2 regions of the Streptomyces collinus genome follow, and region 2 is predicted to be linked to the other one. Evidence: riboswitches for the same ligand, from Rfam matches in the RefSeq annotation. Region 2 holds a riboswitch; the other holds the start of a gene.
What was found. A riboswitch is a leader RNA that binds a small molecule or an ion and turns the genes downstream of it on or off. The one in region 2 is predicted to bind glycine.
Positions count from the first base shown of each region.

Region 1: linked by a shared signal. The riboswitch ahead of gcvP (aminomethyl-transferring glycine dehydrogenase) and the one ahead of gcvT (glycine cleavage system aminomethyltransferase GcvT) in region 2 are both predicted to bind glycine.

Region 1 covers NZ_CP133771.1:1,360,586-1,365,778, forward strand. The annotation lists gene RFN52_RS06095 (TOBE domain-containing protein) at 1-199, shown strand, start outside; gene RFN52_RS06100 (TOBE domain-containing protein) at 275-694, shown strand; gene gcvP (aminomethyl-transferring glycine dehydrogenase) at 759-3,644, opposite strand; glycine riboswitch at 3,820-3,915, opposite strand; gene RFN52_RS06110 (PRC-barrel domain-containing protein) at 4,029-4,403, shown strand; gene RFN52_RS06115 (DNA polymerase IV) at 4,322-5,193, opposite strand, start outside.
Region 2 covers NZ_CP133771.1:6,161,164-6,166,356, reverse strand. The annotation lists gene RFN52_RS28215 (enhanced serine sensitivity protein SseB C-terminal domain-containing protein) at 270-1,079, opposite strand; gene RFN52_RS28210 (enhanced serine sensitivity protein SseB) at 1,218-2,006, opposite strand; gene RFN52_RS28205 (AAA family ATPase) at 3,161-3,826, opposite strand; glycine riboswitch at 4,049-4,149, shown strand; glycine riboswitch at 4,150-4,266, shown strand; gene gcvT (glycine cleavage system aminomethyltransferase GcvT) at 4,305-5,193, shown strand, end outside.

The DNA.
Region 1 (5,193 bases), 4.8 Mb from region 2:
CTCGGCCCGCAACGCGTTCCCGGGCATCGTCACCGCGATCAAGCTCGGCGACGTCGCCGCCCAGGTCGAGATCCAGGCCGGCCCGCACCGGCTCGTCTCCCTGCTCACCCGCGAGGCGGTGGAGGAACTGGGCCTGGAGGTCGGCATGGAGGCGACGGCCCGTGTGAAGTCGACGAACGTCCACATCGACCGCGTCTGAACCCCGAGGGGAGGCGGAGGCGACGCAAGCGCACACCTGCCAGGGCGAACACCGCCATCGGGCTACCGTGCACCCATGAGCCTGAGCATCCGCAACCAGCTCCCCGGCACCGTCACCGCCGTCACTCCAGGCGAGGCCATGGCGACGGTCAGGGTCCGCCTCACCGGCGGCCAGGACCTCACCGCGGCGATCACCCGCGAGGCCGCGGAAGAGCTCCGTCTCACCCCGGGCGCCACCGTGCGCGCCCTGATGAAGTCGACGGAGGTCTCCCTGGCCACCGCGCCGGTCGAGGGCCTGTCGATCCGCAATCAGCTCCCCGGGACGGTCACGGACATCGCGGCCGGCGACGCGATGGCGTCGGTCCGCGTCACGGTCGAGGGCGGCGAACTGACCGCCGCGATCACCCGGGACGCGGCGGACGACCTGGCCCTGTCCCCCGGGATCCCCGTCGTCGCCCTGATCAAGGCGACCGAGGTGTCACTCGCCACCCCCTGACGAGCCCGGAGACGGCGGGAGGGGCCCCGCACCGCGGAGCCCCTCCCGTTGACCGGTCGGCCGATCAGTCCTCGTACGCGTCCAGCGGCGGGCAGGAGCACACCAGGTTCCGGTCGCCGTAGGCCTGGTCGATGCGGCGCACCGGCGGCCAGTACTTGTCGGCGGTCGACACCCCGGCCGGGAAGACGGCCTCCTCACGGCTGTAGGCGTGCTCCCACTCCCCGGCGAGCGCGCCGGCGGTGTGCGGAGCGCCGCGCAGTGGGTTGTCCTCCGCGGGCCACTCGCCGGAGCCGACCTTCTCGATCTCCGCGCGGATGGCGATCATCGCCTCGCAGAACCGGTCCAGCTCGGCCAGGTCCTCCGACTCGGTCGGCTCGATCATCAGCGTCCCGGCCACCGGGAACGACATGGTCGGCGCGTGGAAGCCGTAGTCGATCAGCCGCTTGGCGACGTCGTCGACGCTCACACCGGTCGCCTTGGTCAGCGGGCGCAGGTCGATGATGCACTCGTGGGCGACGAGCCCGCCGGGACCGGTGTAGAGGACCGGGTAGTGCGGCTCCAGCCGCTTGGCGATGTAGTTGGCGCTGAGCACGGCCACCTGCGTGGCCCGCTTCAGCCCCTCGCCGCCCATGAGCCGGACGTACGCCCATGAGATGGGCAGGATGCCGGCCGAGCCCCAGGGAGCCGCCGAGATGGGGCCGACGCCCGTCTCCGGGCCGGCCTCGGGCTGCAGCGGGTGGTTCGGCAGGTAGGGCGCGAGGTGCTCACGCACCGCGACCGGGCCGACGCCGGGGCCTCCGCCGCCGTGCGGGATGCAGAAGGTCTTGTGCAGGTTCAGGTGCGAGACGTCGCCGCCGAAGTGCCCCGGCTTGGCGAGCCCGACAAGAGCGTTGAGGTTGGCCCCGTCGACGTAGACCTGCCCGCCCGCCTCGTGCACCTGCGCACAGATGTCGGCGACGTGCTCCTCGAACACACCGTGCGTGGACGGGTACGTGATCATCAGCACGGCCAGCTGGTCGCGGTACTGCTCGATCTTCGCCCGCAGGTCATCGACGTCGATCTCGCCGTCCTCGGCGGTCTTCACGACCACGACCTTCATGCCCGCCATGACGGCGCTGGCGGCGTTGGTGCCGTGCGCGGACGACGGGATCAGGCAGACGGTGCGCTGCTCGTCCCCGTTGGCCCGGTGGTACCCGCGGACGGCGAGCAGACCGGCCAGCTCACCCTGAGACCCGGCGTTCGGCTGGAGGGAGACCTTGTCGTAGCCGGTGACCTCGGCGAGGCGGTCCTCCAGCTCGTGGATGAGGGTGAGGTAGCCCCCTGCCTGCTCGGCGGGCGCGAAGGGGTGCAGCTGCCCGAACTCGGGCCAGGTGACCGGCTCCATCTCGGTCGTCGCGTTGAGCTTCATCGTGCAGGAGCCCAGCGGGATCATGCCCCGGTCGAGCGCGTAGTCGCGGTCGGCCAGCTTGCGCAGGTAGCGCAGCATGGCGGTCTCGGAGCGGTGCTGGTGGAAGACGGGGTGGGTCAGGTAGTCGTCGGTACGCAGCAGCGCGGCCGGCAGCCCGTCCTCGGTCGATGCGTCCAGTGCCTCGACGACACCTTCGACACCGAAGGCGGCCCATACGGCACGCAGCTGGGCCCGCGTCGTGGTCTCGTCGCAGGCGATCGAGACGCGGTCGGCGTCGACGAGGCGCAGGTTGACCCCGTTGTCACGGGCGGCGGCCACGACCTCGGCGGCCCGGCCCTCGACGCGCACGGTCACCGTGTCGAAGTAGGAGCCGTGCACGACCTCGACCCCGCCGTTCGCGAGTCCGGCGGCGAGGACGGTGGCGTACCGGTGGGTGCGCCGCGCGATGCCCTTCAGGCCCTCCGGACCGTGGTAGACGGCGTACATGCCGGCCATGACGGCGAGCAGCACCTGCGCGGTGCAGATGTTGCTGGTGGCCTTCTCACGGCGGATGTGCTGCTCACGCGTCTGCAGCGCCAGCCGGTAGGCCTTGTTGCCGTCGGCGTCCACGGACACGCCGACGAGCCGCCCGGGCAGGCTGCGCGCCATCTTGTCCTGGACTGCCATGTAGCCGGCGTGCGGTCCGCCGAAGCCCATGGGGACGCCGAAGCGCTGCGTCGTGCCGACGGCGATGTCCGCCCCGAGCTCACCGGGCGACTTCAGCAGCGTCAGCGCCAGCAGGTCGGCGGCGACGGTGACGAGCGCCCCGAGCTCGTGCGCCCGGTCGATGACCGGCTTGATGTCCCGCACGGCACCGGAGGCGCCCGGGTACTGGAGCAGCACGCCGTTGATGTCGCGCTCGGCGATGTCGGCGGGGATGCCCTCGCTCAGGTCGGCGACGACGACCTCGACTCCGGCCGGCTCGGCGCGGGTCTGGATCACGGCGACGGTCTGCGGCAGCGTGTCCGCGTCGACCAGGAACAGGCCCTTCTTGTTCTTGCCCAGGCGCCGCGACAGCGCCATGGCCTCGGCGGCCGCGGTGCCCTCGTCGAGCAGGGAGGCGCCGGAGGTCGGCAGACCGGTCAGCTCGGCGACCATCGTCTGGAAGTTGAGCAGCGCCTCCAGCCGGCCCTGCGAGATCTCCGGCTGGTACGGCGTGTAGGCCGTGTACCAGGACGGGTTCTCCATGACGTTGCGCATGATGACGGGCGGCGTGAAGGTGCCGTAGTAGCCGAGGCCGATCATGGAGCCGAGGACCTCGTTGCGGTCGGCGAGGGAGCGCAGCTCGGCGATCACCTCGGCCTCGCTGCGGGCGCCCGGGAGGTCCAGTGCCTCGGTGCTCTTGATCACTGCCGGGACCGCGGCGGCCGTGAGCTCGTCGAGCGACCCGTAGCCGACGTGGGCGAGCATCTTGGCGCAGGCCTCGTGGTCGGGGCCGATGTGGCGCTGCTCGAAGGGGACTGCCTCTTCGAGCTCGGAGAGCGGAATGCGGTGGGCGGTCATTACGGAGGCCTCCTGGTCGACACGACCTGCGAGGGGCACCACGGCACGGGTACCCGGACGGCCTCCCCCTCTGTCATCTCAACCTGAGAGCTTCACCGGATCGCCCGAAGGCCTCCGGCTTTCACCGTCGGTGAGAGCGGACGCCGTCGACACCCGCCCTGCTTTCCAGAGTGACCTCGTCCGTGCGGTACGTGAGCCTGAGAGATTCCGGGGAGGATTTGCTCCTTCGGCGCCTCCGATGGTGTCTGGAGGACTCTCCCGCACGGGGTCAACAGCCGCTGCCAGCGTACCAGCGAGGTCAACGCACGAACCGTCGAGTGGCCGCATCCCCACTTGTACCGTTTTGTAGTGTTTACGGATGAGGTGCGACCAGCTGGAGGGCCCGTGCGAACCGATATCGATCCGCGCAACCTGATCGGCCGCAAGGCGTTCGACCGCAACGGGACCAGGATCGGCACCATCGACGAGGTCTACCTCGACGACGCCACCGGCGAGCCGGAGTGGGCGGCCATACGGACCGGTCTGTTCAGCAGGGACGCATTCGTCCCCCTGGAGCCCAGTGAACTGATCGAGGGCGCCCTGCACGTGCCCTTCGAACGCGCCCTGATCAAGGACGCCCCCGACTTCGGCGTCGGCCGTCACCTCTCCCCGGAGCAGGAACTGCAGCTCTACCACCACTACGGTCTCGACGTCGCCGCCCCGCCCCCGCTCCCGGACCACGACTTCGGCAAGCTGGCGGGCACCGACGAGACGGCCTGAGCCGCCGTCCCGGGCGCTTCGTCTCCCCCTTCGGTCCCTCGTAACACCAACGGCAGCGGATCGGCCGCCTCCAGATCCGGGTCGTCGACCCGGAAGGTCCGCACGCGCCCGGGCTCCGAGTCGGGCGTCTCGAACCGTACGGTGACCCGCCCGAGGCCGCTGCCCTGCACCCATCCGTGCCCGAACTCGGCGTGCCGCACGTCGTGCCCGGCGGGCCACCGCCGCTCGGCGAGCGACGGCTGCTCCTCGGCCGCCGCCACGGCGTGCTCCTCGACCGGGCCTTCCGCGACCGCCCGCTCCCCCGCCGCCTGGGCGAACAGGTCCTCCTGCGTGTAATCGGCGAGGCCGCTGACCCCCACCCCGAGGAGCCGCACCCCACCGGTCGTATCGACCGAGTCCAGCAGTCTGGCCGCCGCCTCGCGGATCACCCCGGGATCGTCCGTGGGCCCGCGCAGCGTCTCGGACCGGGTGAGCGTCGAGAAGTCGTACCGCCGCACCTTCAGCACGATCGTCCGCCCGGACAGCCCTGCCCCGCGCAGCCGCCGTACGCACCGCTCGGCGAGCCGCTGCACCTCCAGCCCGACCCGTGTCCGGTCGTGGATGTCGACGTCGTAGGTGTCCTCGACCGACACCGACTTCGTCTCGCGCTCCGCCACCACGGGCCGGTCGTCCCGCGCCAGCGCCATGGCGTGGAGACCGTGCCCGTGCGCCTTTCCCAGCAGCCGGACCAGTTCGTCCTCGCCCGCCTCGACGATCTCCTCGACCGTGGTGATCCCTGCCCGCCTCAGAT
Region 2 (5,193 bases):
GTTTGTCTCGTACACGCGACCGACCCGGCCCGTGTCTTGCGGGGAGTCTTCAACGCTTTGGCGATCAGTTGCCAGACTTGGCGGTGAAAGGATGCGTAAACGTGATGCTGTCTGCGAGGTTCCGTTATCCGGACAGCGGGTAGCAGGGGTCGGACACGTGAGGACAGGGGTATTTTAGGGCATAAGCGATCAATCTCCCTCTATCTACGCGCGGAGAGCAGAGTGATTGTCGCGTTCGGGAGAGGCCGCGGAGGGCGTTTTCCGGCCGGTCAGTACCGGCCTTGGGCCGGGGGGTATCCGTAGCCGGAGGCCGGGGCGGCCGGGGCCTGGACGGGGGCGGTGGCGTGGGCCTCGCGGTCGTAGAAGGGGCGCGCTGTCGCGCGCAGCCACATCGCGACCGGGTCGTGCTCGTCGGACATGGCGACGGTCGACACGGGGAGCCCGTCCGGCACGGCGCCGAGGGACTGCTGCATCATCGCGCGCACGGAGTCCACGGCCGGCGGCGAGGTGTCGTACACGTCCAGTCCGATGGCGAGGTACGGCGCCCCGAGCGCGGGCTGCACCCAGGCGCGGCGCAGCGAGCGGACCGCCGGGGTGCGGTGGGCGTTCTGCGCGAGCAGGGCGTAGAACTGCGGGATCTCGATGGCCGGTTCGGACAGCCGCAGGGGGCCCGCGGGCTGGCGGTCCAGGCCGGTGGCGATCCGGCGCAGATCGAGCCAGGGGATCCCGACGCCGCCGCCGGGGGCGTGCGGGTTCAGCCAGAGGCCGTAGTGGTCGGGGTAGAGCGCACGGGCGACGTCGACGCCGTCGACCACCTCGTAGGAGCGGTTCCAGCCGCTGGCGGAGAGCTCCTGGGCGGAGGTCACGCAAGGGGCGTAGCCGAAGCCGTCGACGTCCATGTTCCCGTACTGGGCGTCCGGGGAACCGGCCTGGCCGTGCCACAGGAGCATCCAGATCTGGCCGGTGTGCGGGGTCGCGAGCGCGCGCAGGAGAGCCTCGTAGGCGTCGTAACGCCCGGGCGTGACCTGGCGCAGCATGTGCTCGACCTGTCCGGCCGCGGCCGTGCCGCTCGCGCTCACCTTTACCGCCCCTTCGTACAACGCCTCGACGGTGCCCTAGCTTAAGCCCGCAGGGGAGCCCGGGGATTGACGCCGTCGGGCGAGTGCGGGTCGTGTGTGGTTGATCGCGCCGTTCCTCGCGCCCCTGAGTGGGCTGCCCTACCGCTGGAAAAAGGGCCGGACCCGGTCCCGCATCCAGGCGCCCACCGGGTCCTCTGCCACGTCCAGGAGGACGAGGTTGACCGGCCAGGGGGCCGGGACGGCGCTGACTGCGCGGGTGAGGGCGTCCAGGGGGAGGGCGCGCAGGTCGCCTTCCCACTGGGAGAGTTCGACGCCGACGAACATCACGGGGGCGGCGGTCTCGATGGCCGCGAGGCAGCGGCGGGCCGTGACGACGACACCGGTCGCCTCGAACTCCGCGGAGGCGGCGGCGAGGAAGTCCACCGGGTCCTCCTGCCAGTCCGGCTCGAAGAGGCGGACCCGGCCGCCGCTCGCCGGGCCGTCCAGCGGGGTCCGGCCGGCCCGGCACAGCTCGGCCACCGCGGGCGGCGGGAGCGGGATGCCGACCACGCCACCCGGGTTGACGGCGATGCCCGCGTGCGGGGGCAGACCGCGGGCGAACTCCACGGCGGGCGCGATGGTGTACGACATGTGGGAGCCGACGACCTGGCGGAACTGCTCCTCGGAGCTGAACACCGGCACGAACGCCTGGCCGTCGATCTCGATGCCGGGCAGGTCGAGGGGGCCGCTGTGCGGGCCGCCGCCGCTGGGCAGCGGAATCCACACGAAGCTGCGGCCTAGCACCTCGACGATCCGTCCGCCGGCCGCCGGTCCGGCGCCGAGGGAGGCCGAGAGCACCTCCTCCAGCTCGTTGCCTGGCCAACCGCCGTGCGGGTGGGTCTGCGTCTGCGCCGGGAAGTCCGCGGAGAAGCCCGCCGGGATGTCCATCTGCCTACCGCCTGCCTGGAACCACTGCTGTGGCTCAAAGGCTAACGGCTGCGGGACGCGGGGAGGCAGGGCCGTGTTGGACCCGACGGGACGGGGAGGGCGTGGCGGATGCGGAGGCCGGTCCGTGGACCGGGGCGCGGGACCGGGTCGGCGCCCCGCCGGCGCGGGACCGGACCGCGGACCCCGGGCCGGCCTCCGCCCGGAGGGGCTGCGACGGACGGGGCTGCGACGGGTCCGTCGCCTGGGCCGTGCGCCCCCCGGGCCGGGGCCCGGAGCCGGGACAGCGGACGAGGCGGTGTGCACGACCGCAGGGGGAGGCTCTTGAGTCCGGGAACGCCGTCCGGGACCGGTGGCAGGGGGCCGCGCTCCGGCGCCCGGGGGCGACGCCCCGGCCCGGCGGGCAGGCGTCAGGTCGCCGACGTCCCCTGTCCAGCGGCAGGCGTCACATGGCCGATGGCAGGTGGCCGATGCCCCGGCAGCCGGCAACCGGCATGCCCGATCCGGCGTCAGGTCGCCGATGGCAGTGGCCAACGCCCCGACAACCGGCATCCCCTGTCCGGGGGAAGGCGTCAGGTCGCCGATGGCAGGTGCCCGACGCCCCGGCAGCCGGCAACCGGCATGCCCGATCCGGCGTCAGGTCGCCGATGGCAGTGGCCAACGCCCCGACAACCGGCATCCCCTGTCCGAGGGAAGGCGTCAGGTCGCCGATGGCAGGTGCCCGACGGCCCGGCGGCCCGACGGCCGACGGCCCGACGGCCCGGCGGCCCGACGGCCCGGCGGCCGGCGGCCGGGTGGCCGACGCCCCCGGTCCAGCCGCAGGCGTCAGGTCGCCGACGATCAATGGCAGGTGACCGCACTCCAGCGTCCGGCGCCCCGGAGTCCAGCGGCAGGCGTCACGTAGCCGGCCCCGGGGTCCAGCGGCAGGCGTCAGCCGACCCCCAGGGTCCAGCGGCAGGCGTCACATGACCGCCCCGGCAACCGGCGGCAGGCGTCACCTGGCCGGCGCCCCGGCAACCGGCAGCAGGCGTCACCTAGCCACCACCCCGGCAACCGACGCCCCGGCAGCAGCCCGGCACTCGGTATCCCTGCGGTACGCAGAAGCAGCCTGCCGCCCCGTCGCCCTCTCCCCCTGCCCTTCCCCCCGCCCCGGTCCCTCAGCCCGTGAAGCCGATTCTCTGGAGCGCGTTCGCCGCGTCGCGGTCGGCGAGGACGGCCGAGCCGCAGCCCGAGGGGAGGTCGCCGCGTTCCACCGCGTGCAGGAGGCGGGTGCTGGCCGCGCGGTGGCGCAGGAACGCGTAGCGCGAGACGCCGCGGCCCCGGTCGCGCTGGCCGGCCAGGGCCTGCTCGGCGGGGACGTCGAGGAGGAGCAGGTGGAGCGTGCCGCCCCGGCGGCGGGCCTCGCGGGCCAGCCAGCGGCGGACCCAGGCCTGGGTGCCGCAGTCGTGCACGACGACGCCCTCGCCGGTGCGCAGGGCGCGGCGCAGCCCGGCGTAGTGGGCGAGGCGGACGAGCGGGCGGTAGAGCGCGTAGGGCAGGGCGCGCGGCATGCGGCGGGCCCAGCGGTCCCGGGTGTCCTGGGAGTCGATGCGCCGGCCCGGCACGGTGCGCCGCATCAGCGTGGACTTGCCGCTGCCGGGCAGGCCCGTGACCACGACGAGGTCGCGGGGGCCGAACAGCAGCGCGTGCGGGCTGCGGCCGGCGCGGTCGCGCAGGTCACGGACGACCGGTGCCGGCGCCGGGGCGCGGACCGCCCGGGCCGGAACGGCCGGCTGCTCGGGCAGCGCGATGCCCGTCGTCGCGTACGCGGTGGTCCTGTTCACCGTGATCGTCCTCCCCTGGGGCCAGGTACGGAGTCCCATCCCCGCCGAGTGTAAAGAGAAGGTAATGCCGCAGGCCTCTCATTTACGTTCTCGTCCTGCAACAGGGCTGCTACAGGTCGCCGTGTCCGGCGGGCGGGACTCGTGCACTCCCTGTGAAAGGTCCCCCTGCCGCGCCGGAAGGATGCGTGCAATGATGTGCGCGCCAACTGCATACCGGCCGTTTGAATCCGCGCGGGAGAGTCCCCAGCAGCAGCTGTCGCTGGGGCGCCGAAGGAGCAAGTCCCTCCCTTGAATCTCTCAGGCCCCGTTACCGCGCGGGCGAGGCACATCTGAAAAGCGGGCCCTCCCCTGCCCCGGCAGGCCGGCTCCACCCAAGGTGCAAGCCATGGACCAGCGCGGTCATGGCGAACCTCTCAGGTTCCGATGACAGATGGGGAGGAACGACCTCGCCCGTCATTGCCCTGGGAGACGACCGACCGTGAGCAGTACAGGAGAACTCCGTCACACCGCGCTCGATGCCCTGCATCGTTCGCTCGGTGCGACGATGACCGACTTCGCCGGCTGGGACATGCCCCTGCGCTACGGCTCCGAGCGCGACGAGCACATCGCCGTGCGCACGAAGGCCGGCCTCTTCGACCTCTCCCACATGGGTGAGATCACCGTCACCGGCCCGCAGGCCGCCACGCTGCTGGACTTCGCCCTGGTGGGCAACATCGGCGGCGTGAAGCCGGGCCGCGCCCGCTACACCATGATCTGCCGCCCCGACGGCGGCATCCTGGACGACCTGATCGTCTACCGCCTTGGCGAGACCGAGTACATGGTGGTCGCCAACGCCTCCAACGCCCAGGTCGTCCTGGACGCGCTGACCGAGCGCGCCGCCGGCTTCGACGCCGAGGTCCGCGACGACCGGGACGCCTACGCGCTGATCGCCGTCCAGGGACCGGAGTCGCCCGGGATCCTGAAGTCCCTGACCGACGCCGACCTCGACGGCCTGAAGTACTACGCCGGGCTGCCCGGCACCGTCGCGGGCGTCCCGGCCCTGATCGCCCGGACCGGTTACACCGGCGAGGACGGCTTCGAACTGTTCGTGAAGCCCGAGCACGCCGTCGAGCTGTGGCAGGGCCTGACCAAGGCCGGCGAGGGCGTCGGCCTGGTCCCGTGCGGGCTGTCCTGCCGCGACACGCTGCGCCTGGAAGCGGGCATGCCGCTGTACGGGCACGAGCTGTCGACCTCCCTCACGCCCTTCGACGCCGGGCTCGGCCGGGTCGTGAAGTTCGAGAAGGAGGGCGACTTCGTGGGCCGCGAGGCCCTGCGCGAGGCCGCCGCCCGCGCCGAGCAGAACCCGCCGCGCGTGCTGGTCGGGCTGG